Regions from separate parts of the Variovorax sp. YR750 genome, predicted to be linked through region 1. Evidence: predicted binding sites of a transcription regulator. Region 1 holds the regulator's gene; each other region holds the start of a gene.
What was found. The regulator sigma-54, encoded in region 1, starts transcription at its own class of promoters, with help from an activator protein. The targets are predictions, from matches to a motif close to TGGCANGNAANCTGCTTT.
Positions count from the first base shown of each region.

Region 2: a site for sigma-54 is predicted at 6,893-6,910, ahead of BMY35_RS05265 (pilin). Genes of this name have one in related genera too.
Region 3: a site for sigma-54 is predicted at 6,514-6,531, ahead of BMY35_RS24215 (nitrate regulatory protein). Genes of this name have one in related genera too.

Region 1 is NZ_FOBJ01000011.1:144,293-154,699, forward strand. It holds gene BMY35_RS22490 (SPOR domain-containing protein) at 1-341, shown strand, start outside; gene BMY35_RS22495 (thiol:disulfide interchange protein DsbA/DsbL) at 498-1,145, shown strand; gene lptA (lipopolysaccharide transport periplasmic protein LptA) at 1,278-1,997, shown strand; gene lptB (LPS export ABC transporter ATP-binding protein) at 1,994-2,788, shown strand; gene rpoN (RNA polymerase factor sigma-54) at 2,810-4,420, shown strand; gene BMY35_RS22515 (phospholipase D family protein) at 4,434-6,035, shown strand; gene BMY35_RS22520 (LysE family translocator) at 6,049-6,699, opposite strand; gene BMY35_RS22525 (hypothetical protein) at 6,747-7,115, opposite strand; gene BMY35_RS22530 (YceI family protein) at 7,126-7,764, opposite strand; gene BMY35_RS22535 (YceI family protein) at 7,833-8,426, opposite strand; gene BMY35_RS22540 (cytochrome b) at 8,429-9,022, opposite strand; gene BMY35_RS22545 (ATP-binding response regulator) at 9,139-10,407, opposite strand, start outside.
Region 2 is NZ_FOBJ01000002.1:363,248-373,654, reverse strand. It holds gene BMY35_RS05290 (pilus assembly PilX family protein) at 1-247, shown strand, start outside; gene BMY35_RS05285 (pilus assembly protein) at 278-3,802, shown strand; partial or broken gene BMY35_RS05280 (IS3 family transposase) at 3,906-5,055, opposite strand; gene BMY35_RS05270 (pilin) at 5,656-6,207, opposite strand; gene BMY35_RS05265 (pilin) at 6,270-6,833, opposite strand; gene BMY35_RS05260 (3',5'-cyclic-nucleotide phosphodiesterase) at 7,041-7,844, opposite strand; gene BMY35_RS05255 (CHASE2 domain-containing protein) at 7,875-10,133, opposite strand; gene BMY35_RS05250 (FHA domain-containing protein) at 10,185-10,407, opposite strand, start outside.
Region 3 is NZ_FOBJ01000012.1:207,359-217,765, reverse strand. It holds gene rpsO (30S ribosomal protein S15) at 137-403, opposite strand; gene BMY35_RS24245 (DMT family transporter) at 492-1,439, opposite strand; gene BMY35_RS24240 (pyridoxal phosphate-dependent aminotransferase) at 1,518-2,678, opposite strand; gene BMY35_RS24235 (branched-chain amino acid ABC transporter substrate-binding protein) at 2,711-4,000, opposite strand; gene BMY35_RS24230 (Hsp20/alpha crystallin family protein) at 4,125-4,496, shown strand; gene BMY35_RS24225 (alpha/beta hydrolase-fold protein) at 4,686-5,444, shown strand; gene tsaD (tRNA (adenosine(37)-N6)-threonylcarbamoyltransferase complex transferase subunit TsaD) at 5,380-6,441, opposite strand; gene BMY35_RS24215 (nitrate regulatory protein) at 6,557-7,822, shown strand; gene BMY35_RS24210 (CmpA/NrtA family ABC transporter substrate-binding protein) at 8,182-9,426, shown strand; gene ntrB (nitrate ABC transporter permease) at 9,437-10,366, shown strand; gene BMY35_RS24200 (ABC transporter ATP-binding protein) at 10,363-10,407, shown strand, end outside.

The DNA.
Region 1 (10,407 bases):
TGGCCCGCGCCCGCTCGGGCAGCGTTTCCGGCTCCGGCAGCACGACCACCGCGTCGGCCGCGCCGAGCAGCGGCAGCAACGCCGGCAGCAGCTCCGGCCCCGATCCGTTCATGTACTTCGTGCAGGCCGGCGCCTTCCGCACCACCGAGGACGCCGAGGCGCAGCGGGCCAAGCTGTCGCTGATGGGCGTCGAAGCCAAGGTCACCGAGCGCGAGCAGGCGGGCCGCACCGTCTACCGCGTGCGTGCCGGCCCCTTCAACAAGAAGGACGACGCCGACCGCCTGAAGGAGCGGCTCGACGGCGGCGGGATGGATTCGGCGCTGGTCCGCGTGCAGCGCTGACCGGACGCCATCCGGCCGGCAACCGACACGAATAGCCCCTAAGCTTCGCTGCGCGGCGTTTGCCGCCACCATCCACAGCCTCGGGCGCGCCGGATGCGGGGGAACTCCCCGCCGCGCGCCGGCTCAGTCTGCCGTAATAACTGGAGAGCTCTTTCAATGAAACGTCGTGACTTTTCGCTGGCCGCCACTTCGCTCGGACTGCTGTCCCTGGCCGCCAACCCGGCACACGCCCAGGCGCGCGTGCCCAAGGCCGGCTCCGAGTACCTGGTGCTCGACAAGCGGGTGCCGGTCGACGCGCCCGCCGGCAAGATCGAGGTGGTCGAGTTCTTCTCGTACAACTGCCCGCACTGCAACGACTTCGAGCCGTCGCTGGAAGCCTGGATCAAGACGGTGCCGAAGGAAGTCGCCTTCCGCCGCATCCCCGTTCCCTTCGTGGGCAACGACGTCGAGGCCAAGCAGCGCCTGTACTACACGCTCGAAGCCATGGGCAAGGTCGACGAATACCAGCCGAAGGTGTTCAACGCGATCCACGCCCAGCGCCAGAACGTGAACGGCGACGCCAACATCATTGCCTGGGCCACCGCCAACGGCCTGGATGCCGCCAAGTTCAAGGAAACCTTCACCTCCTTCGGCGTGGCCAGCAAGGCCAAGCGCGCCTCGCAGCTGACCGACGCCTACAAGGTGGCCGGCGTGCCTGCGATGGCCGTGGCAGGCCGCTGGTACGTGGACGGCGAGACCGCCGGCAACATGACCAAAGTGCTTCAGGTCGTGAACTATTTGATCGGCGAAGCAAAGAAGGGCTGAGCCCTTGGATTCACGCTGTTTCTGGTAGCAAACCAGAGCGAAAGTCAAGCCCGCCTAGGCGGGCTTTTTCATCTGTGCGTGCGGGGCAGAAGCACTCAGACGCATACAATGCCGAGCAAGTTTCGTGCCTCTATGACATTGCACTCTTACCCCACCACCCCCTTCCTTCGTCGCGTCAGCCGGCTGGCTGCCGGCGCGCTGTTGCTGGCCGGCTTCGCCTCGGGTGCCCTGGCCGAGACCGCCGACCGCTCCAAGCCGATGAACATCGAGTCGGACGCGATGCGCTACGACGACCTGAAGCAGACCAGCGTGTTCACCGGCAACGTTTTGGTGACAAAGGGCACGATCATCATCCGCGGCGCGCGGCTGGACGTGCGCCAGGACGCCGAGGGCTACCAGTACGGCGTGGTCACGGCGGCACCCGGCAAGCGGGCCTACTACAAGCAGAAGCGCAACGCGCCCGACGAGTGGATCGAGGGCGAGTCGGAAGTGATCGAGTACGACAGCCGCGCCGACAACGTCAAGTTCATCCGCAACGCCACCATGCGCCGGCTGCTGGGCGCCACGCCGAACGACGAGAGCCAGGGCGCGCTGATCGTCTACGACCAGAGCAACGACACCTACACCGTCAACGGTTCCACCGTGCCGCCGAATACCGCCGTCAACGCCTCGGCCCCGGGCGGGCGCGTCAGGACCATCCTGACCCCCAAGGCCGCCACAGCCCCTGCGGCCGGCGCCTCGGCCCCGGCCGCCGGCGCGAAGGCGCCGCCGCCGGCGCCCACCCCGGCACCCGGCAAGGGCCTGCGCCAGAGCACCACGCTCGGCAGTGACCAGGGAGATACCCGCAAGTGATCGAATCCGCAGGAACGCAGGACGTCAACGGCGCCCCGGGCAGCCGCCTGGTCGCGCGCGGCCTGAAGAAGAGCTACGGCAGCCGCACGGTCGTGAAGGACGTCTCGCTCGACGTACAGAAGGGCGAAGTCGTCGGGCTGCTCGGCCCCAACGGCGCCGGCAAGACCACGTCGTTCTACATGATCGTGGGTCTGGTGCGCGCCGATGCCGGCGACATCACCATCGACGGCGAGCCCATCGCCCACATGCCGATCCACCGCCGCGCCCGCATGGGCCTGAGCTACCTGCCGCAGGAAGCCTCGATCTTCCGCAAGCTCACGGTCGAGGAGAACGTGCGCGCCGTGCTCGAGTTGCAGATGGAGCCCGACGCGAACGGCAAGATGGCCCCGCTGTCGAAGCCGCACATCGAGGAGCGCCTGTCCGAGCTGCTGGCCGACCTGCGCGTCGACCACCTGCGCGATTCGCCCGCGCTCGCGCTGTCGGGCGGCGAGCGCCGCCGCGTCGAGATCGCGCGCGCGCTGGCCACGCAGCCGCGCTTCATCCTGCTGGACGAGCCCTTCGCCGGCATCGACCCGATTGCGGTGATCGAGATCCAGCGGATCATCAGCTTCCTGAAGGAGCGCGGCATCGGCGTGCTCATCACCGATCACAACGTGCGCGAGACGCTGGGCATCTGCGATCACGCCTTCATCATCAGCGACGGGCATGTGCTGGCACAAGGCACGCCTTCGGAGATCGTCGACAACGCCGAGGTACGCAGGGTGTACCTGGGCGAGCACTTCCGCATGTAAGGCGCGGGGGCGGTTTCCACCATGAAGCAAGGGCTGTCCCTTCGCGTTTCGCAGCATCTGGCGCTGACGCCACAGCTGCAGCAGTCGATCAGGCTGCTTCAACTCTCCACGCTCGAACTGAGCCAGGAGGTGGAGCAGATGCTCGACGAGAACCCGTTCCTCGAGCGCACCGCGGAAGAAGCGGCGCGCGAGGAATTCGGGCTCGACACGGCCGATGCCCCGGTTCCGCGCGATGAAGGCGGTGATGGTGGTGAAGGCGGGGACGGCGAGGGCGACTTCGCTTCGCCGGCCGCCAGCAGCGCCTCCACTGCTTCCACCGAAACCGTCACCAGTACGGCCGACACCGACGGCCCCGCCGCCGACATCTCCGAGCGCGAGCCCGACTGGGAAGGCGACGGCACCGTCGACATGGCGCCCGACGACAGCGAATGGGGCAGCGACGCGCCCGCGCGCCAGAACAACCTGGGCGACGACGAGCGCGCCGACGCCACCGAGCTCGCGCGCAGCCAGGAGTCGCTGCAGTCCTTCCTGCATCGCCAGGCGCTGAGCCTGCGCCTCGACGAGAACGACAGCGCCGCGCTGCGCTTCCTGATCGAATCGCTCAACGACGACGGCTACCTCGAAGACTCGCTGCCCGCCCTGGCCTCGGGCCTGGCCGGCGACGACAACGACCAGTTCGACGACCTGGTGCACCACTTCCAGGTGGCGCTCGGCCTGCTGCAGAGCCTGGAGCCCGCCGGCGTCGGCGCGCGCGACCTCGGCGAATGCCTGAGCATCCAGCTGCGCGCCATGGCCAGCGAGGACGAGACCGAGGAAGAGGAGCAGGTCCGCAAGACCGCCATCGCCATCTGCAAGCAGCCGATGGAGCTGCTCGCGCGCCGCGACTTCAAGCGCCTGGCCACGCTCACCCGCAGCAACGAGGACCTGGTGCGCTCGGCGCTGCAGATCATCGCGCGGCTGGAGCCCAAGCCGGGCCGCAGCTTCGTCGACGTCGAGCGCAACATCATCATTCCCGACGTGATCGTCACCAAGACCGGGCGCGGCACGAACGTGAAGTTCCGCGTCATGCTCAACCCCGAGGTGATGCCGCGCCTGCGCGTGCACGACATCTACGCCGGCGCGCTCAAGTCGCACAAGGGCGAGGGCAGCCAGGCGCTGTCGCAGCGGCTGCAGGAGGCGCGCTGGTTCATCAAGAACATCCAGCAGCGCTTCGACACCATCCTGCGCGTGAGCAACGCCATCGTCGAGCGGCAGAAGAGCTACTTCGTGCACGGCGAGCTGGCCATGCGCCCGCTGGTGCTGCGCGAGATCGCCGACGAGCTGGGCCTGCACGAGTCGACCATCTCGCGCGTGACCACCGCCAAGTACATGGCCACGCCCTTCGGCACGGTCGAGCTCAAGTACTTCTTCGGCTCGGCGCTGGGCACCGAGACCGGCGGCAATGCGTCGAGCACCGCGGTGCGCGCGCTCATCAAGCAGTTCGTCGGCTCCGAGAGCGTGAAGAAGCCGCTGTCGGACAGCCAGATCTCCGAGATGCTGAAGGAACAGGGCATCGAGTGCGCGCGCCGCACCGTCGCCAAGTACCGCGAGGCGCTTCGCATCGCTCCCGCCAACCTGCGCAAAGCCCTGTAGAAAGACACCGCCGATGAGCCGGGGCCTGATGTCGCGCTGTGGGCATTGGGTCTTCGCCATGGTGGCGGTGCTGCTGTTCGCAGGCTGCGCCACGCTGCCCGACGAGGCGCCGCGCACGCCCACCAGGGCCATGACCGTCTCGGCCGACACCGCCCTCGGCAAGATCGCGCTGGCTTCCCAGCCCGACCCCGACCTGAGCGGCTTCCGCCTGATGCCCGGCGGCGATTTCGCCTTCGACACCCGCATCCAGCTGGCCCGCCGCGCGCAGCGCACGCTCGACGTGCAGTACTACCAGATCGAGAACGACGAGACCGGCCGCTACCTGCTGCGCACCCTGCGCGACGCCGCCCTGCGCGGCGTGCGCGTGCGGCTGCTGATGGACGACCTCTACACCTCCGGCGAAGACGAGCTGCTGCTGGGCCTCGCCGCCACGCCCAATGTGGAGCTGCGGCTGTTCAACCCGTTCCCGGCCGGGCGCGGCAGCCTGCTGAAGCGCTTCACCGCCTCGCTCTTCGACTTCAGCCGCGTCAACCGGCGCATGCACAACAAGCTGTTCATCGCCGACGGCGCGATGGCGGTGGCGGGCGGGCGCAACATCGGCAACCAGTACTTCAGGCGCACCGCGGGCGAGAACTTCATCGACCTCGATACCTTCGTCACAGGCGCGCTCATCCCGCGCCTGGGCAGTCTCTTCGACCAGTACTGGAACAGCGTCTACGTGCGGCCGATCCAGTCGGTGGCGAGCACCGGCCTGTCGCGCGAGGAGCTGCAGCAACGCTTCGAGCTCGCCACCGGCCCCGACACCACGCCGCCGCCTCCGAGGCCCGCGCCCAACGACCTGCTCGGCTACAGCCCGATGGCGGAAGACCTGGACGCCGGCAAGCTCGGCCTGATCTGGACCACCGCCGAGGCATACGCCGATTCGCCCGAGCGCGTGATCGGCAAGACCGCTTCCTACGGCGGCGTGCCGCTGCTCGACGTGGACAGCGTGCGCTACAACGTGGTCGAGCAGATGCGCCGCGCCCGCTCGGACGTGACCATCGTCTCGCCCTACCTGATCCCGGGCCCCTCGGGGCTGGAGGTGATGCGCGAGATCCGCGGCCGCAACGTGAAGATCAGCGTGGTCACCAACTCGCTGGCCGCCACCGACGAGCCGCTGGTGCACACCGCCTACCGCCGCTACCGCCCCGACATGCTCAAGCTGGGCGCCGACCTCTACGAGCTGAGCACCAACCGCACCCGGCGCAGCGTGCGGCTGGGGCTCTTCGGCACCTCGGTGGGCAGGCTGCACGCCAAGTCGGCGGTGATCGACCGGCGCATTCTTTTCGTCGGCTCGATGAATTTCGACCCGCGCTCAGAAACGCACAACACCGAGATCGGCCTCTTCATCCGCAGCCCCGAGATGGCGCAGCAGGCGCTCAAGCTCATCGACGTGCTCAAGCAGCAGGGCGCCTACAGGCTGCGCTTCGCCGAGAGCAGCAACGAGTCGCGCATCGAATGGGTCAGCGACGACGCCGGCAAGCTCACCGTGCTGACCGAGGAGCCCGACTCCGGCTTCTGGGACCGGACCATGCTCGAGATCCTGGCGCCGCTGACGCCGGAGAGCCTGCTCTGAGCCTCGACGCCGCTCAGTGGCCGCCGCGCACGGCCGACCACACGAGCCGAAGGCCCAGCAGGCCCATCACGCCGCCTGCCGCGCGGTCGATCCAGACCTTGTAGCGCAGGTAGGCCGAGCGCGGCGCCGCAGAGGACAGCGCCAGCGCGACGATCGAATACCAGCCCGTCTCGATGCAGAAGATGACTGCCGGCACGGCCAGCGCCAGCACCAGCGGCACCTCGCGCGGCAGGAAGGCCGCGAAGATGCTCGCGTAGACCACCGCCGTCTTCGGGTTGCTCACCTGCGTGGCCAGGCCCAGCAGGAAGGTGCGCTTGCCGCGACCCTGCGGGCGCTGCGAGGAATCGACGGCCTCCTGCGCCACGGCCAGCGGCTGCCGCGCGCCACGCCAGATGCGAAAGCCGAGGTAGACGAGATAAGCGCCGCCCAGCCCCTTGATCGCCAGGTACAGCGCCGGCACCGCGAGAAACGCCGCCTGCAGCCCTGCCAGCGCCGCGATCGCGAAGACCAGCCCGCCGGCGCCCATGCCCAGCGCCGCCGCGAGGCCGTCGGCGCGCGAAGTCATGGCGGTGCGCGCCACCATCACGAAGCTGGGGCCGGGGCTCATCGCGCCCACGGTCATGGCGCCGGCGATGCCGAGAAGCGCGAGGGTGGTGTCCATCATTCAGGTTCCTTGGTTGTCGCCGGGCGCAGTTCGCCCGGTTCGCTGCATCACAGGTTCTTCCATTCCTCGACGACGATCTGGAACGGGTCCTCGTAGAGCACCTTGCCGGGATTGCGCGAGCGAAGCATCCGGACAGCGGTGTCATGCTGGATCAGAAGTGCTGCGAGGCTGCGCATCTGCTGGATCGACTCGGTGGCGCCGTCCTTGAACCAGGCCACGGCGTTCCTCGACCAGCCGGCGCTCGAAAACGGAGGGCAGGGCAGATTCGCGTTGAACCATGCATAGATCGCTTCGAGCCGTTCTTCTTCCGCGGCCGTGAATTCGCCCTTGTCTCGCAGGATGCGGGTCTCGGTGACGAGCCCGCTGAGCTGCCGGTGATCTTCCTCGTCGCCTCCAACCACGAACCGGATGAACATGAGCCCGTTGTTATTGCACGTTGACCGCTTCGACCTGCACCAGCAGCCTCACCTTGTTCTCGAAGCCGAAGTTCAGCCCCCAGGTGATGCCCCAGTCGCTGCGCTCCACGGTGGTCTCGAAGTCGCCGCCGCACACCTGGCGGTTGATGAGCGGGCTCAGGTAGCAGTTGAAGCGCACGGCCTTCAGCGTCACAGGCTTCGTCTGGCCCATCAGCGTGAGCGTGCCGGGCACGTCGACCACCTTGTCGCCGGAGAACTCGATGCGGTCGGCCACGAAGCGGCCGGTCGGAAACTCGGCCACGTTGAAGAAGTCCTTGCTCTGCACGTGACGGTTGAGCAGGTCGACGCCGGTATTGATGGAGCTGATGTCCATCGTGATGTCGACCTTGCCGCTGGTGCCGGTGCCGTCGATCTGCACCGAGCCGTCCTTGGTGCTGAAGCGGCCCCGGTTGGTGGTGGTGCCGTAGTGGCCCATCTCGTACATCACGAAGGTGTGCGTGGGGTCGATCACGTAGTTGGCGTTCTTCGCCGGCCCGCCCGCGGGCTTGGCGGCTGCCGCCGGCGCGAATTCCGAGGGCAATTGTTGCTGGGCCGTGGCGCCGGTGAACACGGTGGCCGACAGGGCCACGGCGAGAAGGAGCTTTTTCATGGCGGTGGTCGTGTGGGGCATGAAAGAGAAAAACCGATGAAGGAGGGCGGGCGGGTGGGCGAAGCGGATCACAGCGGCCCGAGGCCCGCGAGCGTGAACCTGAAGCGCACCTGCACCTCGTTGCCGACCATCGAGGTGTCGGTCCATTCGCCGTCGCCCACCTTGTAGTCGAGCCGCTGGATCGTAAGGCTTCCGGTGGCCACCGCGTAGTTGCCGCCAGGCGCCGGCGCGATGCTGACGGGCACCGTCACATACCTGGACGTGCCCTTGATGGTGAGCTTGCCCGCCATCTCGAACCTGCCTTCGCCCAGTGCCTTGATGGCGCTCGACTGGAAGCTCGCCTGCGGGAAGTGCGCCGCGTCGAACCACGGCTGCTTGGGCAGCTCGGCATCGCTCATGGGAATGCCGAAGCCCGCGCTGGCGGTGTCTATGTGAAGCACGACGCTGCCGCCCTCGGGCTTCTTCGGGTCGAAGGCGACCTGCGCGTCGAACTTCTTGAACGTGCCTTCCACCGGCACGCCCATCTGCTTGCTGACGAACACGATCTGGCTCTTGTCGGCAACGAGCCTGGCGGCCGGGGGCTCCGCGCCGGCCGGCAGCGCCATGACCAGGGTCAGGGCCAGGGCCAGCACCGGGGTGAACAACGGGAGCTTCATCTTCATCGTCATCGAGCTGATTCCTGGCGTGGCCCGGGCCACATGCGTTTCAGAAGACCGTCGCGGTCGATCCAGTGGTGCTTGAGCACCGCCGCCACGTGCAGCAGCGTGACGCCCGCCAGCACGAAGGCGCAGTTGCGGTGCAGCGGCTGCAGCATCGCCTCGGCGAAGTCGTGGTCGACCGGCACGAAGTCGGGCAGCTGCAGCACGCCGAACCACGCGACGGGCATGCCCATGGCCGAGCTGTAGGCCCAGCCGGACAGCGGCACGGCGAAGAACAGCAGGTACATCAGCGCATGGCTGACGCGGTAGCTCGCCAGCTGCAGGCGCGACATGCCCGCGGGCAGCGCCGGCGGGCGGTGCCCCAGCCGCCACAGCAGGCGCAGTGCCGACAGCAGGAGGATCGTGATGCCCGCCCACTTGTGCCAGCTGTAGATCTTCAGCCGCAGCGGGGAGAACTGCAGGCCCGTCATGTAGAGCCCCACGCCGAAGGAGCCGACGATCAGCACCGCGAGCAGCCAGTGCAGCGCGATCGCGAACAGGTCGTAGCGCAGGCCGGCCGGGTCGGTGGCGAGGGGGGAGGAAGGCGTGTCGGTGGACATCGGGGGCGGGGACGGCGGCCTGTACGCGGTGTGCGCGGAGCATATCCCGGAAGCGATGACAGCACGGGCCGTGCCAGCTCCAGCACGCGTCGGGTGCGTCGGGTGCGTCGGGTGCGTCAGCCGCGCGCCTGCTGCACTCCCAGCAGCATCCGGCGCAGCTCCTCCGGCTGCACCGGCTTGCGCAGCGCGCGCCAGCCCTGCTCGGCGGCCAGCCGCTGGGTGGCTTCGGTGATGTCGGCGGAGATCAGCGCGATCGCCAGCGAGGGCTTCTGCTGCTGCAGCTTCGCGGCCAGCGCGATGCCGTCGAGCGCGCCCGGCAGGCGGATGTCGCAAAGCGCCGCGTCGAGCGCGTGCAGGTCGGCCAGCGCCAGCGCCTCGGCGGCGCTGGCGTAGACGCGCGGCTCCACCTCCCACTGCCTCAGCAGCGCGGCGAGGCTGTCGGCCACCACCGCGTTGTCTTCCACCACGAGCACGGCGAGGCCGGGGCGCAGCGTGCGCTCTGCACCGGTGCCGTCGTCCTTCGCGGCCGAAGCGGCGGGTTGCTGCACGGCAGCCTGTGCGCCCTCGGGCGCGGCGGGCAGTTCGAAGCCGAACACCGAGCCCCGTCCCGGCGCCGAGCGCAGCGACACCTCGATGCCGAGCTGCGTCGCCAGCCGCCGAACGATCGCCAGGCCCAGCCCGTGGCCGCGCTGCAGGTTGCGCTCGACGTTGCCGATCTGCTCGAAGTCGTCGAACACGCGCTGCTGCGCCTCGGGCGGGATGCCGATGCCGCTGTCGCGCACCTCCACGCGCCAGGCCCGGGCGCCGTCGCGCCGGCGGGCGCGCACCGCCAGCAGCACGCGCCCGCGCGGCGTGAACTTGACGGCGTTGTCGACCAGGTTGGCGAGCACGCGGCGCAGCGACACCGTGTCGCTCCAGGCGATCGCGCCGGGCGGGCAGCGCACCAGCACCCGGCCGTTACCCGCCTGTCGCGCGAGTTCCTGCAGCAGCGGCGCGAGTGCCACGGTGGTGGGCCGCAGGGGGTCGACGGCGGCCTCGATGCGGCCGATTTCCAGCAGCTGGTTGGTCAGCCCTTCCAGCGCCTGCTGCGCCCGCGCCAGCGAACCCACCGTGTGCTGCACCGCCTCCATGCTCGCGCCGTCGTCCAGCTGGTGGCGCAGCACCTCGGCCTGCAGGCCGATCGCCATCACCGGCTGGCGCAGGTCGTGGTTGGCGGCCGAGAAGAAGCGCAGCCGCTCGGCCTGCGCCTGCTCGGAGGCGCGCAGGCCGGCCAGGGCCTGTTCGCGCAGGCTGTGCTCGTTGAGCCGCAGGCCGATGTTTTCCTCGAGCTGGCGCGAGCGCTCGGCCACCAGCTTCCACATCATCGCGGTCAGGCCGATGCCGAT
Region 2 (10,407 bases), on a different contig from region 1:
TCCCTCGACCACGGACCCGTTGACCCTGCTCACCAGCAAATGCGTGGCAGGCCAGCCGTTCTCCGCGGGAGGAGATGCGGCGGGCAGCGACAACAACAGCCATGCGCAGACCACCAACGTCTTCGGCAGCCTGACACCTCCACCGCCGACACGACCCACGATCCACTACCGGGTGACCGTTCGCGTCCTCGGGCCGCGCTCCACCGTCAGCATTGTCCAGACGACCATCGAATTGCCCTTCGGCTGATTTCGGCCGGATCCACAGCGAGTATTCAGCATGTATCCACAGTTCAAAAATACGACGCGCGGCATCATCGCAGTGATGGTGGTGTCCTTGGTTGCGCAGCCCTTCGCGGCATTTGCGGCCACCGACCTGACGGATGTGCCGCTGGTCGTGCAAAGCAGTGTGAAGCCCAATGTACTGTTCACCCTGGACAACTCCGGCAGTATGGTCTGGGGCTCCATCACGGGGACCGATGCGACGCGGGAATACACCAGCGGCAGCAAGAACACGCGTGCCTACTATTCGCCTACCTTCAATCAGCTGTACTACAACCCGGCAATCACCTATTTGCCTGGCGTCCAATACAACAGCGGAGCGACGACGACCAACTACACGTCGTCAATGGGCAACAGCCCCATCAATAACGCGCGGATCGACCCTTACCCGACAACAGGAGGGGAGACAGATACCGTCGACCTGACTCAGCTGTGCTACGCCACCTCAACGCCGCCTTCGCTGCCGCGTTACAACGCAAGCTCTTTCGCTCTTGGCAGCTCCTGCGCAGCGTCTTCGAACAAGACGAACTCCACGGCATATGCGCTGTATGCTTTCTACTATGTGTGGAAAGGTTCCGGGACAGAAGACGGAACCTCCGGCCAGAACTCGGACAGCAACTACACGCGCGTGGAAATAATGAGCACCACGCCCACTTATGCCAAAGCCGCAACACGGACAGATTGCGGCACGGGCACCACCTGCACCTACGCGCAGGAGATACAGAACTTTGCCAATTGGTTCTCGTACTATCGCACTCGCATCCAGACTGCGAAGACTTCACTGGGTTTGGCATTTTCAGTGCTCGACTCCAAATCTCGTGTCGGCTTCTCGACCATCAACGACAACAATTCGAACAACAATACAAGCGCAACGAACTTCGTCCCGCTCGCAGATTTTGGTAGTTCGCAAAAGCAGACTTGGTATTCCAAAGTCTACGCTATCAGCCCCAGCGGCGGTACGCCGCTGATTCCAGCGCTTGATCGGGCAGGCCGGTACTACAGAACCGGCACTATGCCAGGCGCAAGCACTACGGCGCGAACCACAACCGTTCCGCTTTCCTGTACACCCAACTACACAATCCTCTCAACGGACGGCTACTGGAACGGAAGTGCAAGTGCATCGGTAGGCAATCAGGACACGACTGTCCCGACCTTGCCCGACAACGTTTATCTAGACCCAGACACCAAAGCGCCGATCAACGATCCCATCGCCGGAGTACCACTCGTAGCAGGGCAGAAATTCCCTGCTCCGTTTTACGACGGGAACAGCGCCTCGAACAGCCTCGCCGACGTGGCGATGTATTACTGGATCACCGACCTCACTGGCTCTTCCTCGAAGCAGGTCGCACCGAACAAGTTCGATCCCGCCAACTGGCAACACATGGTGACCTACACCATCGGCTTGGGTGCTTCCGGTACTCTGTCCAGCGTGCCGACCGGCTCAGCCACCTGGCCGACGCCGCAGGCGGATAGCGCCACGGCCATTGACGACCTCTGGCATGCGGCACTCAATGGTCACGGCCAATACTTCAACACCAAAGATCCGGCCAAGCTGCAAACCGCGCTGGCATCCATCCTCAACGACATTGTCAATCGCACCGGTGCGGCGGCTTCGGTGGCTGTCAGCAACCCGAACGTCAAGTCGGGCGACAACACGGCCTTTGCATCCAGCTTCAACTCAGGCTCCTGGTATGGAGACCTCCAGGCCTTCTCGATCGACCTGACCACTGGCCTGCTGCAGGACACACCGCTGTGGTCGGCCCAGGCATTGCTGGACAAACAGGCGACCAGTTCGCGCTACATCGCCAGCTTCAATGGCAGCAGCGGCGTGCCTTTTACGAAAACCGGCCTTTCGGCAACTCAACTATCGCGACTGAATTCACCGAGCAGCCCTCCCGGGCCGAGCGACAGTACGGCCGTGATTGCGTATCTGCGCGGCGACCGTACGGGTGAAGGCAACGGCAGCAACAGCGCGCAGCCGTATCGGACACGAACCCACGTGTTGGGTGACATCGTGAACTCAGAGCCAATATACGTGCCAGCGCCACGTTCCAGCTATACCGACTCGGGTTACTCTGCCTTCAAGGGAGGGGCCGCGGCCAACCGGGCAAAGATCGTGTACCAGGGCGCCAACGACGGCATGCTTCACGCCTTCGACGCAGGTACGGGCAGCGAGTTGTGGGCCTATGTACCTGGCCGCCTCTTCGACACCAATCTTTCCACCAGCTACACCTCAACCAGCGCCCTAGTGGGTCTGACGCAGCAGTCTCTATTCCAGCATCGCTTCTACGTGGACGGTACACCTATCGCGACCGACGTGGATCTCAGCAATACTGTCGCCCACCAGCCCACGCCGCCGGCGGCCAACTGGGCCACGGTTTTGACGGGAGGGTTGGCCAAGGGCGGTCGAGGCTACTACGCTTTGAATGTGACCGATCCCACCGCAACCTCTGATGCCACTGTGGCCAGCAAGGTGATGTGGGAATTTCCCAATGCCAGCACCGCAGCCGCTGTGGCGAAGAACATCGGCTACACCTACGGTTCACCGCTCAATGTGAAGACCAAGGCGGCTGGCTGGGTGACGCTGGTTACTTCGGGCTACAACAATGGATCTGACACCGGCGGCGATGGCGCAGGCCATCTCTTCGTGCTCGATACAGCGACAGGCAACCTGATCAAGGACTTGAGCACGGGTGTCGGCACGAGTTCTGCTCCTAGCGGGCTGGCAAAGATCAGCGCCTTCCTCGTGAACCCCGGCGTGGACGATACAGCCGACTACGTCTACGGCGGCGACCTGCTTGGCAACGTATGGCGCTTCGATCTGTCGGATGCTTCGACTGCCAACTGGAACGTGAAGCGGCTGGCGACGTTGGTCGACAGCAGCGGCAACCCTCAACCGGTCACGGGCACGCCTGAGCTGGGCGTGGTGAAGAACAAGCGCATGGTCTTTGTCGGCACGGGCCAATACCTTGGTGCCTCCGATATTCCCGGCACGGGCGCCAATGCCAATGCCTCACAGGCGCAATCGTTCTACGGCTTGCTGGACGACCAATCCTCGAACCCCACGATCACTCCGTTGCGCACGCAACTCGTGCAGCAAACGGCCACGATGTCAGGGACAAACATCAATGTGACCAGCAATCCGCTGGATCTCACGGCCAAGAAGGGCTGGGTGCTGAACTTCGCGACGACTCCGGTTGGTGAACGGGCCTACACCAGTCCTGTGCTGTTCCAAGGCGTTCTTGCCTTTACCACAAACATCCCTTCCAGCGACCCCTGCTCGCCAGGCGGAAGTTCGAATCTCTATTTTCTGAACTACGCCAACGGCGGGTCCATACCGAATCTGAGCAGTCGTTATATTGGCAATGTGCTGGCGAGCCGGGTGCAGCCTGAGGGACTGCCGAATGGTGCGATAAAGATCCTCGTGCGCACGTCGGATGGGAAGACCAAGGTCTATGACGTGGCGGTGCCGTCTTCGACTACACCTACTCGGATCATGTGGAGAGAGGTCATCACGAATTGAGATTAAGTAGGGACTTAGCTCTGTATCCAGTTCTTTTCCGCCTAGAAGCAAAGACTGCTCCTCTATCGACATCGCCGCTGGCTAGTGAATCGCCCCGGCTTCCCTAGACACTCTTGAGCCGTTGGAAATGGCGTCGCTCGAACTCTACGGGCGACAAGTCGCCAGCGGTGTTGTGGCGACGCCTGGGGTTATAGAACATCTCGATGTAGTTGAAGACATCGGCCCTGGCCTCATCGCGCGTCGAATAGATCTTTCGGCGAATGCGCTCTCGCTTGAGCAATTGGAAGAAGCTCTCTGCGACTGCGTTGTCATGGCAGTTGCCGCGCCGGCTCATGCTGCTCACCAGGTTTGATCGCGCAGGAAACCTTGCCAGTCATGGCTGGTGAACTGGCTGCCTTGGTCGGAATGCAGGGTGACCGTCGCTTTGGGTTGGCGCCGCCACAAAGCCATCAACAAAGCATTGAGGGCCAATTCGGTATCGATGCGGTGCCCCATGGACCAGCCGATGACATGGCGCGAGGACAAGTCGATCACCACGCTCAGGTACAGCCAGCCCTCGTGGGTACGGATGTAGGTGATGTCCGTGACCCAGGACTGGTTGGGCTCGCTGACGATGAAGCGTCGCTGCAGGTGATTGGGGGCGACTACGGCAGGCTTGCCACCACGACTCCCAGGCCGTCGGCGGTAGCCCGTCTGGGAGCGCAGCCCCTCGAGTTTGAGCAGACGAGCCACGCGATGCTTGCCGCATGTCTCGCCCAGATCGCGCATGTCCATGGTCAGCTTGCGGTAGCCATAGACGCCGCCACTCTCCAGCCAGGCGTGCTTGAGAAGGCCCAGCAGACGTTGATCGTCCTTGCCACGAAAACTCATCGGCTCGACCTTCCAGGCGTAGTAGCCGCTGGGGTGAACGGCCATGACCTTGCACAGCCTGCGAACGCTGTGCTCGCCTTCATGGCGCTCGATGAATGCGTACTTCACCCGGACTGCTTGGCAAAGTACGCTGCGGCCTTTTTTAGGATGTCGCGCTCCTCGGTCACACGCTTGAGCTCGGCCTTCAGCCGCCGCAGTTCGTCTGTCTGCGACACCTGCGCCTGCCGATCACCGGCGGGCACGCGCTGGGCCTTGATCCATTGATAAAGACTGTGCTGACTCACGCCCAGCCGGGCCGACACATCGGCCACCTTGTGGCCGCGCTCGGTGATCTGCTTGACTGCTTCGGCCTTGAATTCTTCGGGATATCTCTGCTTACTCATGGCACCTCCTATTGGGCCTCAGGTTTGAGGCTCAGAGGTGTCTAGAAAACCCGGGGCGATTCATACCAAGAAGCTCGAGCGCATCGCGGAGTGACGGGCGATTGCGCCACGAGCGATTGACGTGCTCATACACATGGCACGTGTTGGAGTTCGCTCAAGCCGGCTTCGTGCAAATGCCCGCCATTGAGCGGAAGAACTCGGCCGTGACCTTCCTGTCGACCCACCACGCCGCACCGAGCACCGAGCACCGAGCACCGAGCACCGAGCACCGAGCACCGAGCACCGAGCACCGAGCACCGAGCACCGAGCACCGAGCACCGAGCACCGAGCACCGAGCAAATTTTCGTATCAGCCCTAAACCAATGGCAAGGCCTAGCACTCCATCCAGACTGGCTTGCTAGAGTGAACCGATGACTGCGACTGAACCGGCAGCCTCAAGCGCATCGCCTAGCTACCTGCCTTCCTGAGCCACTACAACGTCCGAAGGTCTTTTTCGGCGTTAGGCTAAAGGCCCCCAACCTCCCATCTCGGTGGGAATAGCCTACTGCAACTCAGCATCTAGGGAAGCTCAAGGCAACTCATTTAGAAGCAAGGTCAACACTATCGGCAAATAGGTGGTGCGTACTCCGCACTCAAAGTCCCGGGGGTTGCCGCGAGGCCACGGCTAGCTGCGAATGCCTGTTGATTGGAAGCACATGCCCAATCCAGCGACCCAGTTGCACCGGCAGCGAGCGCTGCCGCAAGTTGACTAGCGCTCCCGCCAAAGCGCACGAAAGGGTTCAATCGCAAGATGTTCGCGTTTGGCTCAAGGCCTACAGCGGAAGCGTTGTACGTAACAGCAATTTCGCCCGACTCCGACATTTGGACGCTGGACACAAATTTGGATGCGTTACCGACGCCCTGGTTTCGGGCATTCCACTCTACAACCATTGATGACAACTGCGAAGGCGTTGCAACATCGGTCGCTAGCACTGCCTTTGCGCCCTGAACCAGATTAAGACCTTCAATAACGCGCGCCCGGATTATGTAATCACGATACATCGGCAAGGCAACAGCAGCCAAGATGCCAACAACAGCAATCACAATCATCAACTCAATCAAGGTGAACCCAATAATGCGACTTTTGCCCGCTCCCAAGGCAATTGTTTTCATTTTGGTCCTCAAATGAAAAGGACCGCTCGATGGCGGTCCTAAGAGTTGCTTGTGAAAACTAATTAACGGCAGGCAGAGGGAGCGTACTTGGCGAGCAGGGTGCCGGCCGTGATACCCGTCATGCCAGCATTAGTTGCCGTCGTTTGGGTAACAGAGGCGCAACCCCAGTCAACCACACCACTGGTCCCAGCAGTCTGTGCTGCAGCAAGCGTCGACGCGGTACCACCAGCAGCACGAACATAAGGAGCGAGAACAAGCGTGGTTTCACCGGTTTTCAGGCCGACAGCGGCGGGAATGAAGGTGACGGTGATTTCACCCGAAGCTGCCATTTGAACAGACGAGACATATTTGCTGTTGATACCAGTGCCATTGGTCCCACCGTTTTGCGCATTCCAAGTAGCTACGGTAGTAGCAAGATCATTTGCGGAAGTAGCTCCATCAGTAGCAACTGCTTGCTTGGCGCTTTCAGCCAAATTCAAGCCTTCAGTGATTCTTGCGCGAACGGTGTAGTCTTGGTATGCAGGCAGTGCAACTGCGGCCAAGATACCGACGATCGCCACAACGATCATCAATTCGATAAGGGTGAAACCCTTTTGCACGGAACGTGCGATGGAACGACGGTTCATTAACTAACTCCAGGTAGGTTGGTTGTTACGCCCGGGAACCTGCCCGGAGCGAAGTACCTTCCGCAGCATCTGTGCCACCCGTCCCCAAGGCCTCCCACCGACCGAACACGTCACCTCTACCCACTTTGGCGTTACACGATGTGACAGAATCCGCCTGAATACGCTACACACGGTGACAAATTTGTCATGCCAATGCGTCACCGGCTGTCAGAAGGTCAGGATGCCATCCGCTTTCAGCCAGCGGATGTCCCGCTGCGCCAGCCCCGCCACCTGCTCCTCCACCAGCCCCTCGATCTGGCTCATGATCTCGTCGGTTTCGGCTGGCTTGGTGTGCGTGATGTAGATCGGGTAGTGCTTGTCCGGCCCGATGTGCGCTAGCTCCTGGGCCAGCACGGCGGGCGACAGGTGCAGGCTGCGCTCGGCCAGCGCCTGCTCGCGGCTGCTGAATGCCGTTTCGATCACCAGCATCGCCACGTCGAGTTCGTTCACCCGCTCCCAGAAGGGCGCATTTCGCTCGGTGTCCCCGCTGAACACCCAGTGGGCGCCACCCTCGGCGCTCCGCACGGCGAATCCGCAGGCCGGCACGGTGTGGAACGCGGGCAGCACTTCGACCACCTTGGGCTCGCGGCTGCCCAGCTGCAGCCGTTGTCCGACCGCGATGTCGTGGAAGCTCACGAACGGCGCCTCGAGGCTGGGAATGCTCTCGAAATCCGGCCAGATGACGTTGTTGAAGACGTGCGTGCGCAGCGCATCGATGGTGGCGCTCAGCGCGTGTACGCGCAGCGGCTGCGTGCGGCGGCCGCCTATAGCGTCGAGCATCAGGGGGAGTGCGGCGATGTGATCGAGATGGCTGTGCGTGAGCACCACGTCGTCGATGCAGACCATTTCATCGAGCGTGAGGTCTCCGACACCTGTGCCCGCATCGACGAGCAGATCCGTGTCGACCAGAAACGAGGTGGTGCGGCAGTCTTTGGCGATGGCGCCCGAGCAACCCAGCACACGAACCTGCATTGTGAAAGACCCCTTTGTATGTGTCTGTCGTCATTTGGTCTCGAACCGGGTCGCGCCATCCCAGTTCGGGTCTTGCGGTCGCAACGCCATCGAGGCTAAACGCTGGGCGTAGAGCTGGTAAAGGACTTTTTTCGCATCCGCGGCGAGCAGGGGCGCGAGCAAGTTTCGGCCCATGGCCCAGTCCTGGCGGCGGTACGCGGCGAGCACTTCGCTCCAGCGTTCGAGCAGTTGCTGAGCCTGCTCCATCGCTTCGGGCGTGCGCGCGGCAAGGGGCGTAAAAACGGCAACGGCTTGTGCCTTTCCCTTGACGCGCACGCTGTCGAGTTCCTGCCAGATGAAGTCGTGCGCGAGTTCGCGCGTCGCGCCGCTGGCGACCACTTCCACGCCGTAGTGTCCGCTCAGCCCCTCGAGGCGGGACGCGAGGTTGACCGCGTCGCCGACCACGGTGTAGCTGCGGCGTGCCGCCGATCCCATGTCGCCCACGCTCATCACGCCGCTGTTGATGCCGATGCCCACGCTGATCTCGGGCCGGCCGCTGGCGCGATGGATACGGTTTATGTCGCGCACGGCATCGGCCATGTCGAGCGCGGCGCGCACGGCGAGCGTGGCGTGGTCGGGCGTGTCGATGGGCGCGCCCCAGAAGGCCATGACGCAGTCGCCCATGTACTTGTCGACGGTGCCGCGGTGCGCGCTGATGACGTTGGTGAGCCGGCTGAAGACGGTGTTGAGAAAGGCCTGCAGCTCGGCCGGCGCCATCTGCTCCGACAGGCGGGTGAAGTCGCGCATGTCGCAGAACATCACGGTCATCGGCTTGCTCTCGGCGCGCATGCTGTAGCGGTCGGGGTGCGCCATCATCTCGTTGACGAGCTGGGGCGGCACATAGGTGCCGAAGAGCCGCACCAGCCCGCGCCGCGCACGCGATTCGACGAAGTAGCCCCAGCTCATGTTGAGTGCGAAGGCAAGCGCCGTCATGGCCAGCGCGGAAGCCAGCGGCATCACGAGGCTGAAGCCCACGTACAGCCAGGCGTTGAGGCCGATCAGCGCGACGATCACGCCCGCGGCCAGCAGCACGGCGCGCGGCGCCGACAGCAGCGAGAGCCCGAAGGCCAGCAGGAGCCCCGCGACGACGACCAGCAGCACTTCGTAGCCGGGCGCGTAGTCGGGCACGCTGAGCAGACGCTGGTCGAGCAGCGCGGAGACGATGTTGGCGTGCACCTCCACGCCGGGGAACGCCGCCTCGACCGGCGTGGCACGCAGATCCTGCAAGCCTGGTGCCGTGGCGCCCACGAGCACGATCCTGCCCTTGAGCTCGCCGGGGCCGAGCCGCCCCTCGAGCACATCGGAGGCGGGCACATAGCGGAACGATCCGCCATCCGAGCCGCCGGGGCCGCGAAATGGCACCTGCATGCTGCCCGTGCCGTCGACCGGAATGCGAAGCCGCCCCACCCGCAGCGACTCGAGCTGCGGCATGGCGCCCGCGCCCGACGCGAAGGCCGGCTGCACGGGCGGGGAGCCATTCGCCAGTCGATAGACCGCGAGCCCCAGCGACTCGTAGTACCCCGGCTGCGCCTTGTCGCCGTCGTAGCGGGCAATGAGCGGCACACTGCGGATGACGCCATCGGCATTCGCGCCGACGAGCGTGTTCAGGAAGCCCGCCACCGGCGCGGCCTTCGCGAGCTCCGGCAGGCTGGCGCCGAAGCCGTTCCACCCCGTGGCGTAGGTACCACCCGGCGGGAAAGCGCCTTCCGTCAGCAGCGGCGCCGCGGGCAGCTGCCCCTTGGCGCTCGGCGTCCCGGTTCGCGTGAAGTAGTAGCCCAGCGCCACGCGTTGGCCGCCCAGCGCCGCGGCGAGCGTGGCGTCGTGATCGAGGGAAGGGGCGAGCCGCTCGACCTCGGCGGCCAGGCCCTGCACGCCGTTCAGCGGGCCGCTCGCGATCTGCCTCAGCCTTTCCAAGCCCGAACTGCGGTCCGGCTCGAGGAACATGACGTCGAAGCCGAGCACGGCCGCCTGCTGGCGTGTCATCAGCTCGGTGGTCAGGCGGGCGATCTTGTCGCGCGGCCAGGGCCACTGGCCCTGGCGCGCCAGGCTGGCGTCGTCGACATCGACGATCACCACGCGCGCGTCGGGCGTGCCCGGCATGGTGGCGCGCAGGCGGACGTCGTAGATCAGCTGGTCAAGGCGTTCGAGGGCGGTGAGCCGCCAGGCGCCGGTGGCGTGCGCCAGCGCCAGAAGCACCGGCAGCAGGGTGATCGCGATGCGCGGCCAGTGCCGCCGCAGCTCTTCTCTCACGGCGCCGGGTCCGTGCGGGCGTGACCGCGGCAAGCCAAGGGAAAAGGCGGCTCAGATGCGCACGAACTGCATGCGCGTGGCGCCGCCCAGCTCGAGCACGTCGCGCTCCTGCAGCGCGACGGCCTCGGTGCCCAGCTGCAGCCCGTTGAGCGTGACGCTGCCTTCGACGCCCGCCGCCACGTAGCCCTGGCGCCGGCGCGTGACCACCGCCACAGCCACGCCCGGCTTGCCGATGGTGGTGACGACCTTCTGCAGTCCGACGTCCTGCCCCTCG
Region 3 (10,407 bases), on a different contig from region 1:
CATTCCAGCGAAGCTCGGGGAGAACTTCATTGGAATGACACAGCTTCGCTCTGTTTGGGCACTCCGAAAGTGGATCGCGAAGTAAAAAACGCCTGAGCTAGCGGACTAACCCAGGCGTTTTTTCATGCGATTTGGATTACTTGCGCAGACCCAGCTTGGCGATCAGCGCGGTGTAGCGGTCGGCGTCCTTGGACTTGAGGTAGTCGAGGAGCTTGCGACGGCGGCTCACCATGCGCAGCAGGCCGCGACGACCGTGGTGGTCCTTGGCGTGCGTCTTGAAGTGGGGGGTGAGCTCGTTGATGCGGGCGGTCAGCAGTGCGACTTGCACTTCGGGGCTGCCGGTGTCGTTGGCGGCGCGGGCGTTGTCCTTGACAACTTCGGCCTTGATGGAGGCTGCGATCATGTTGATTTCCTTGTTCCGGGATGTTTGACTTGCGGCAAGGACTGGAACTGCCCTCGCCGTGCGCCTTGCGGCATGCAAAGCCTTGGAATTATAGCCCGACCGCCCTTCCCGGGCTTTTCGCCCCCTTGGAAGGCCCGGAAGGCCTTCCGTCGAGCGACGCCAGCCCCACCGCCCCCAGAACGCAGGCGGCCCCGCCGATCTGGGCCGGGCTGATGCTTTCCCCCAGCCACAGCGCCGCCAGCACCAGCGCCGAAACCGGCAGCACGGCGGTGAAAAGCGCCGCCTCGGCCCCATTCAGCCGGGAAGATCCGGCAAACCACAGCACGAAGCCCAGCACCGTGGGCACCAGGGCGTAGTAGGCCACACCGGCCAGGGCGTCCGCAGGCAGGGGCTGCACCCAGGCCCGCTCGAACAGGGCGGGCACCAGCGACAGCAGCAGCCCGAAAGCCGTCATCAGCGTGGACAGCGCCAGCGGACTCACCGGCACCCGCAGCCGCTTGTTGAGCAGGATGAACATCGCCTCGCAGACCACGGCGCCCAGCACCAGCAGGTTGCCGATCAGCGCCGCAGGGGATTTCGAGTCCCCTGCCGAAACCGCCCCCGCCCCAGGCCAGCTGATCGCCAGCACCCCCGCCGTCGCCAGCACGATGCTGCCCACCAGAAACCGCCCCGGCCGCTCGCGCAGCGCGATCACCGCCACCAGCGCGGCCACCGCCGGCAAGGTGCCCGCCACCACGCCCGCGCTGGCGGCCGGCGCCCAGCGCACGCCCAGGATCAGCAGCACCGTGTAGCCCACGCTTCCCAGCCCGGCCTGGCACACCAGCAGCGCCAGGTCGCGCCGATCGGGCCTCGGCCATGGCGTTCGGGTCAGCCGCAGCAGCACGAGGAACACAGGCAGCGCCAGCGCGAAGCGCAGCGCGGTCGCGGTGAAAGGCGGCAGCCCCGCCGCGATGACCTTGCTGGCCACCACCGTGCTCCCGACCGTGACCATTGCCAGCGCGCAAAGCGCCATGCCTTTCAACCGTTGCGACGACATCCCGGGCCTTTCCGAAAAGAAAACCCGAGCTTCGCGGCCCCTGCGCGCCGCGTATTGAACGAAATTGCAGCCGGCGTGCTACTTCTGCCGCGCCAGCCAGTCGCGCAGCCGCTCCACGCCCTTCACCAGCCGCTGCGGGTCCTTCGAGGCGAAGCACCAGCGCAGCCAGCCCTGCGCCTCGGGCGCGAAGGCATTGCCCGGCGCGAGCCCCAGGCCCGCCTCGGCCACCAGCCGCTTGGCCACCTCGAGCGAATCGCCGAAGCCTTCCAGACGGAAGAAGGCGTACATGCCGCCCTTGGCCGGCGCCACCTGCACGCCCGGCAACGCAGCCAGCAGCGGCACCAGCGTGTCGCGGCACTGCTTGAGGTGCGCCACCACGCGCGGCGTGATCTCGGCCGTGTGCTCGATGGCGGCGATGGCGGCGCGTTGCGTGAACACGCTGGCGCACGAGGTGTTGAACTCGATCAGCTTGCCGATGCCGTCCACCATCGAGGGCGGCAGCACCAGCCAGCCCAGGCGCCAGCCGGTCATCAGGAAGCTCTTGGAGAAGCTGTGCGTGACCACCAGGCGGTCATCGGGCTTCGAGATGTCGAGGAAGCTCGGCGCGCAGGCGTTGGGCGTGGGCTCGAAGTAGAGCCGCTCGTACACCTCGTCGGCCAGGATCCAGGTGCCGGTCTGGCGGCAGTGATCGAGCACGGCCTGCTGCTCCTCGCGGGTCATGGTCCAGCCCGTGGGATTGTTCGGCGCGTTGACGATCAGCAGCTTCGTCTTCGACGTGACCGCCGCGCGCAGCGCCGGCAGGTCGAGCGTCCACTGGCCATTCACCGGCACCAGCGGCAGCGTGCGCACGTGCGCGCCCATGATGGCGGGCTGCGCCGTCAGGTTGGGCCACACGGGCGTGACGGCGACCACGTCGTCGCCCGCGTCGACCAGCGCCTGCACGGCGAGCATCAACGCGCTCACGCCGCCCGAGGTGACGGCGATGCGCGCCGCATCGATCGTCGGATGCAGCGCGCTCGAATAGCGCGCGATGGCTTCGCGCAGCTCGGGCAGGCCGAGGTTGTGGGCGTAGAAGGTCTCGCCGCGCTGCAGCGATTCGATGGCCGCCTGGCGGACCACCTCGGGGGTGACTTCGTCGCTCTCGCCGAACCAGAAGGCCAGCACGTCGTCGCGGCCCATGCCGGCATTGGCGACTTCGCGGATCTTCGATGCTTCGAGGTTGTGGATGGCTTCACGCATGTCCGGTGTTCCTGTTCTTCGTCAACTTCAGGTCAAGGTTTCTTCATCTTGCACGAGGTCGGCAGCTCGGCGCGTTCGGGGGCGATCGTCTTGACCACGCGGAAGCCGTAGCCGGAGCCTTCCACGTCGAACTGCACGCCCGGCCTGCCCTGCCGGTCCATCACGCCGACCACGAGCTGCTGCTGGAACTGGTGGTCCGCCGCGCGCATGCGCCCGCGCTGGCCGTACAGGCTCACGTCGGCCTGCTCCAGCGCGCGCGCCACCGGCACCGCCTCGACGCTGCCGGCGCGCTCGACGGCCTGCACGAGCGCCTCGATCATCAGCTGCAGCCGCATGTGCACGTAGTCGTCGGATGGCTTCGGAAAGCGCGCCCGGAAGGCGCGATAGAAGGCCTCGGACTGTGCCGTCTGCACGTTGGGCAGCCAGTCGGCCACCGCGACCACACGCCCGATGCCCGCGTCGCCGATGGCCGCCGGCGCGCCCAGTGCATTGCCGTAGAAGGTGTAGAAGCTGCCGTTGAAGCCCGCTTCGCGCGCTGCCTTCACCAGCAGCGTGAGGTCGTTGCCCCAGTTGCCCGTGACCACCGCCTGCGCGCCGCTGGCGATGATCTTCGTTGCATAGGGCGCGAAGTCCTTCACCTTGCCCATGGGGTGCAGCTCGTCGCCGACGATCTCCACGTCGGGCCGCTGCGCGCCGAGCTGCCGGCGCGCCTCGCGCAGCACGGCCTGGCCGAAGCTGTAGTCCTGCCCGATCAGGTAGACGCGCTTGAGCGTTGCGTCGTCCTTCACCACGTCCATCAGCGCGGCCATGCGCATGTCGGCGTGCGCGTCGAAGCGGAAGTGCCAGAAGCTGCAGCGCTCGTTCGTGAGCGAGGGATCGACCGCCGCGTAGTTCAGGAAGATCGCGCGCCGCGAAGGATCACGCTCATTGTTCTTGTCGATGGCGTCGATCAGCGCAGCAGCCGTGGCCGACGAATTGCCCTGCAGCACGATGCGTGCGCCGTCGTCCAGCGCGGCGCGCAGCGCGGAAAGCGCTTCCTCGTTCTGTCCCTTGCTGTCGTAGCGGTCGAGCTGCAACGGGCGCGCACCTCCGGGAACACCGGACAGCTTGACCCCGCCGCGCGCATTCACGCGCTCCACCGCCCACAGCAGGTTGCGAAACACCGCCTCTCCGGTGTTGGCGAAGGGCCCGCTCATGCTTTCGATGAGAGCCAGGCGAATGGGCGCGGGAGGCGTCTGCGCAAGCGCTGCGAAGGGCCTCGCGCATAGCGCCAGCGCCGCGAATTTCAAGGCCTCGCGACGCAAATTAAAGGGGGGACTCATTGTCTTGAAACGCGTGCCGCTGCGCCTAGATGAGGTCTCAAGCGGCACTCACGATTGAACGGCCGCGCAGTGTAAGGGACACACATTCCTTGTCCCCATTGTGTTGATTCAGGAGTTCTTCATCATGTTTTTCGCCCCTACCCTTCGCACCGCCCGCTTCGCTCCCCGCGCGTATGACCGCTCGTTCGAACGCTTCGTGAACGAAGCCTTCGCAGGCGCCCGCCGCTCGCCCCTGGTGGAGCAGGACGACAAGAGCTGGACCCTCTCGCTCGACGTTCCGGGCTTCGCGCGCGAAGACCTCGCGATCAGCATCGAAGGCGCCGTCCTGCGCATCGAAAGCAAGGCAGAAGCCAAGCGCCAGTTCAAGGCCGCCTACGAACTGCCGCAGGACATCGACGTGGCCGCCAGCGAAGCGAAGCTCGAGAACGGCGTGCTCACGCTGAAGCTCGGCAAGCTGGTGCCGGTGAGCCAGGCCATGCAGTTGCAAATCAACTAATTCGGCCTATGCCCACAAGAGGAAAATGTTAGTAAGGCCCGCTTTTTGACTTTAAACGAGCACCTTATTCACAATAGCGCTGGATAACGTCACATGATGTGACGTTTTCTTAGAACTTTCTTCTTCGTGGGCGTCTTGTAAACGCACTGAACTAGCTACGGTGCGGTTCGGGTGCCCCCAAAAGGCACCATGAAAACGCATCTTCAGCCCGCCAATCCCAACGAACAATCCGACACGCTCCTGGTGTTCCTGCCCGGGGCGTACCTGAAGCCCGACGAGTTCGAGCGCGAGGGCTTCATCGACGCGGTGCGCGAGCGCCATCTGGCGGCCGACGCCCTGCTGGTCGACGCGGACGTTTCCTACTACTACGAACAGACCCTGAGCGACCGCCTGCACACCGAGGTCATCGAGCCGCAGCGCGCCAAGGGCTACAAGTCGATCTGGCTCGTGGGCATTTCCATCGGCGGCTTCGGCGCGCTGATCCACGAACTGGCGCGGCCGGGCTCGGTCGACGGCATCGTGGCGCTCGCGCCCTACCTCGGACGCCGGGTGCTCGGCGCGGAGATCAAGAAGGCCGGCGGCCTACGCGCCTGGCAGGCTCCCACCGGGCCGCAGCCCGACGAAGAGCCCGACCGCAAGCTCTGGCCCTTCTTCCAGCAATACCTGGAAGCCAAGCCGTCGAAGAACCTTCCGCCGCTGTATCTCGGGTTCGGGCTCGAGGACCGCTTCGCCAGCAACCACAAGCTGCTGGCCGACGCCCTGCCGCCGGGGCGCGTCTTCACGACCGAAGGCGGCCACGACTGGCCGCAATGGCGCCAGCTATGGCGCAATGTGCTGGACGTGCTGCCGCTGCCGGCCGCCGGCAGGTCGCCGAAGCAAACGATTACGCAGTCTCAGGTAACGCCGCCTCGGGCTCGGACAGCGACGCCATGGGCCATCGCGGCCTGACGTCGAAGGCATAGCGCTCGCTCGCCTGCGACAGCCCCGACTGCAGCCGCATCGCGGCGGCCATGGCGATCATGGCGCCGTTGTCGGTGCACAGGTGCAGCTCGGGGTAGTGCACCCGCACCTTGCGCTTGGCGCAGGCCGCATTCAGCTGCTCGCGCAGGCTCCTGTTGGCCCCCACCCCACCGGCCACCACCAGCCGCTTGAGGCCGGTCTGGTCGAGCGCGGCAAGCGATTTCTTCAGCAGCACCTCGACGATGGCCGCCTGCGTGGACGCCGCCAGGTCCGCCTTGCGAGCCTCGAGTTCGTCGCCCAGCTTCTTGGCCTGGGTGAGCACCGCCGTCTTCAGACCGGCGAAAGAAAAGTCGAGATCGCCGCTGTGCAGCAGCGGGCGCGGCAGCTTGAAGGCCGCGGCATCGCCGCCCTCCGCCAGCTTCGCGAGCCACGGCCCGCCGGGGTACGGCAGCCCCATCAGCTTGGCGCTCTTGTCGAAGGCCTCGCCGGCCGCGTCGTCGATGGTCTCGCCGAGCAGTTCGTAGCGGCCCACTCCGTCCACGCGCATCAGCTGCGTGTGGCCGCCCGACACCAGCAGCGCGACGAACGGAAACTCCGGCGGATCGGCGCTCAGGAACGGCGACAGCAGGTGCCCTTCGAGGTGATGCACACCCAGCACCGGCTTGCCCAGCGCCACGCCCAGCGCACAGGCCACGCCGGCCCCCACCAGCAGTGCACCCGCGAGCCCCGGCCCGCGCGTGTAGGCCACCACGTCGATCTCGTCCAGCGAGCGGCCGGCTTCGGCCATGACCGTCTCGGTCAGCGGCAGCACACGGCGGATGTGGTCGCGGCTGGCCAGTTCGGGCACCACGCCGCCGTAGGCCTGGTGCATGGCGATCTGGCTGTGCAGCGCGTGCGAGCACAGCACCGGCAGCGCGCTGCCTTGCGACTCGACCAGCGCCACGCCGGTCTCGTCGCAGGATGATTCGATTCCCAACAAGAGCATGGCGCCGAGTGTAGGCGCGGGCCCCCGCCCGGCGCCCGCGAAGGGGCAAGCGGCGGCGATTGGTGCCTCGCGAGGCACGGATGTTGCAGTGACGGTGCAGAGCCTGCGCCCCACCATGAAATCCGGACTGAGTTTCCTCATCGCCGCCCGTCGCTGCGAAATCGACGAGCTGGACCGGCTCGCGCGCACCAGCGAGCTGGTGGGCCTGATCGGCCGGCTGGTCCACGCGCTGCAGCGCGAGCGCGGCATGTCGAACATGTTCCTCACCTCGCGCGGCGTCCGCTTCGCCGAGCAGCGCGGCCCGCAGATCGCCGAATGCGTCGTGCTCGAGCAGGAGGTCCGCGCCTGCTTCGACCAGCTCGAGGCCGACAACTACCACCGCGGCTCCGACGCCGGCAACAACGCGCGCCTGTTCAGCCGCATCGCCTGGGTGCTGCCGGGCCTGGACGCCCTGCCCGCCCTGCGCCGGCGCATCGACGCGCTCGAACTCAAGCCGGCCCAGTCCACCGCCGCCTTCGCCAAGCTCGTCGCCGGCCTGCTCTCGGTGGTGTTCGAGGCGGCCGACGGCGCCACCGACCCCGAGATCTCGCGCCTGCTGGTCGCAATGTTCAACTTCATGCAGGGCAAGGAGTTCGCCGGCCAGGAGCGCGCATTCGGCTCCGCCGCGCTCGCTCTGGGCCGCAGCGACGAGGCGCAGCGCCTGCAGTGGCTGCACCTGATCGAGTCGCAGGAGCGCTGCTTCCAGGTGTTCACCGATTTCTCGGGCGAAGAGGTGCTCGCGCTCTGGCGCGACAGCCAGCCCGACACCGAAGTGGCCGAGCTGGAGCGCATCCGCCGGCGAGGCGCAGTGTCCGCACCGGCCGACGTGCCGCTGAGCCAGGCCTGGTTCGACTGCTGCACCCGCCGCATCGATGCCATGAAGATCGTGGAGGAACGCCTGGCCGGCGACCTGCGCGCGCTGTGCGAGCACAAGACCGCGCAGGCCCGCAGCGAGCTTCGCGAGTACCGGCAGCTGCTGGACTCGCTGGCGCCCCAGGCCGGCGCCCTCTTCTTCGACGACGCCGATGCCCAGGCCGCCGCGCCGGCCCAGTTCGGCCGCCACCTGGAGCGCTCGGTGCTCGACATGGTCCGGGAGCAGTCGCGGCGCCTGCAGGCCATGAGCGACGAGCTCGAGACCGTGCGCGCCTCGCTCAACGAACGCAAGATCGTCGAACGCGCCAAGGGCCTGCTGATGGCGCATCGCCGCCTCAGCGAGGAAGACGCCCACAAGATGCTGCGCCAGACCGCCATGAACCAGAAGCGGCGGCTGGTCGACGTGGCCGAGTCGATGCTCGCGATGGCCGACTACCTGCCCATGCTCGACCGCGCACCGCCGCGTTGAAGCGAGCGGCTCCGGCGTTCAACTTGGTGCACTGCACAACAACCGTGCCACCGCCCTGCGCCACCCCGGCCGCCCCTTCACCCGCGACGCCCTGCGACTTCGTGCGATATCCAGCTACTTTCTTGATAGCAGCCGGCGAATCTCGAAGCTGGCACACCGCTTGCAAGCAATAAGTTCGTAGGCCCTCGATGGGTCTCCAGGCAGGCGGCACCCAACGGCGGGTGCTTCCCACCGAACCGGACAAAGGCGTCCCCATCCCGCAAGGGCTCGTTTTCGAGCAGCCCCTGCGCGGTGCGGACGCCTTTTCGTTTTTGTCTCGCCCTGTTTGTTTTGTTTGTCTTCAACCGGAGCCCCGCCCCATGACCGACCTGCTCAAAACCCGCCTCAGCCGACGCCGCGTACTGCAAGCCGCGGCCATCGGCGCCGCCGGCATCGACCCCGCCCTGCGCGCGGCCGTCTGGGCCCAGGGCTCCGACAAGCCCGAGAAGGAAGAAGTGAAGATCGGCTTCATCCCGCTGACCGACTGCGCCAGCGTGGTGATGGCATCGGTGCTTGGCATCGACAAGAAGTACGGCGTGAAGATCGTGCCCAGCAAGGAAGCCAGCTGGGCCGGCGTGCGCGACAAGCTGGCCAACGGCGAGCTGGATTTCGCCCACGTCCTCTACGGCCTGGTCTACGGCATGCACCTGGGCCTGAGCGGCCCGAAGAAGGACATGGCCGTGCTCATGACCCTCAACAACAACGGCCAGGCCATCACGCTGTCGAAGAAGCTCGCCGACAAGGGCGCGGTCGATGCCGCATCGCTCGCCAAGCTCATCGCCAGCGAGAAGCGCGAATACACCTTCGCGCAGACCTTCCCCACCGGCACGCACGCCATGTGGCTCTACTACTGGCTCGCATCGGCCGGCATCGACCCGTTCAAGGACGTGAAGAACATCACCGTGCCGCCTCCGCAGATGGTGGCCAACATGCGCGTGGGCAACATGGACGGCTACTGCGTGGGCGAGCCCTGGGGCCAGCGCGCCATCATGGACGGCATCGGCATCACCGCCATCACCACGCAGGACATCTGGAAGGACCACCCCGAGAAGGTGCTCGGCACCACCGGCGAGTTCGCGAAGAAATATCCCAACACGGCACGCGCAGTGACCGCCGCGATCCTCGAGGCCGGCAAGTGGATCGACACCGGCCTGCAGAACAAGAACAAGATGGCCGAGACCATCGCCGACAAGAGCTACGTCAACACCAGCGTGGACGCCATCAACCAGCGCATCCTGGGCCGCTACACCAACGGCCTGGGCAAGAGCTGGGACGACCCCAACCACATGAAGTTCTACAACGGCGGCGCCGTGACCTTCCCGTACCTCTCGGACGGCATGTGGTTCCTCACGCAGCACAAGCGCTGGGGCCTGCTGAAGGAGCACCCCGACTACCTGAAGGTGGCCACCGAGATCAACCGCATCGACATCTACAAGCAGGCCGCCGCCGCCACGCAGACGCCGGTGCCCAAGGAAACGATGCGCAGCAGCAAGCTCTTCGACGGCTCCGTCTGGGACGGCAAGGACCCGAAGAAGTACGCCGATTCCTTCAAGCTCCATGCATAGGGAGAACACCATGGTCAGCGCAGTCTTCCACTCGCCGCTCGATGTGGCCGCCGCCCAGTCGGCGCCCTCCGCCCCGCCCAAGCCGGCCGCCTCCAAGGTGGCGGCTCCGCAGCCGGTGCCGGCCCCCGCACCCGAGCCGCGCACCCGCGCACCGCTCGATCTGCGCGCCTTCTGGATGCGCGTGCTGCCGCCGCTCGCGGGCTTTGGCCTGCTGCTCTTGATCTGGGAGGTGGTGGCCATGAAGAGCACCACCGGCTTCCCCACGCCCGCGGCCACCTGGCAGCAGGCGGTGACGGTGTTCAGCGACCCGTTCTACAGCAAGGGCCCCAACGACCAGGGCGTGGGCTGGAACGTGCTCTCCTCGCTGCAGCGCGTGGCGATGGGCTTCGGCCTGGCGGCGCTGGTCGGCATTCCGGCCGGCTTCGCCATCGGGCGCTTCGAGTTCCTCTCGCGCATGTTCAACCCGCTGATCAGCCTGCTGCGCCCGGTGTCGCCGCTGGCCTGGCTGCCCATCGGCCTGCTGGTGTTCAAGGGCGCCAACCCGGCGGCCATCTGGACCATCTTCATCTGCTCGATCTGGCCGATGGTCATCAACACCGCCGTGGGCGTGCAGCGCGTGCCCACCGACTACATGAACGTGGCCAAGGTGCTGAACCTCAGCGAATGGAAGATCCTCACCAAGATCCTCTTCCCCGCCGTGCTGCCCTACATGCTGACCGGCGTGCGGCTGGCCGTGGGCACCGCCTGGCTGGTGATCGTGGCGGCCGAGATGCTCACCGGCGGCGTCGGCATCGGCTTCTGGGTGTGGGACGAGTGGAACAACCTCAACGTCGCCAACATCATCATCGCGATCTTCGTGATCGGCATCGTGGGGTTGGTGCTGGAGTTCGCGCTCATCAAGCTGGCAACGGCGTTCACGTTCGAAGAGGTGAAGTCATGACCGACGACAGCAAGTACATCGAGATCCACGGCGTCGAGCAG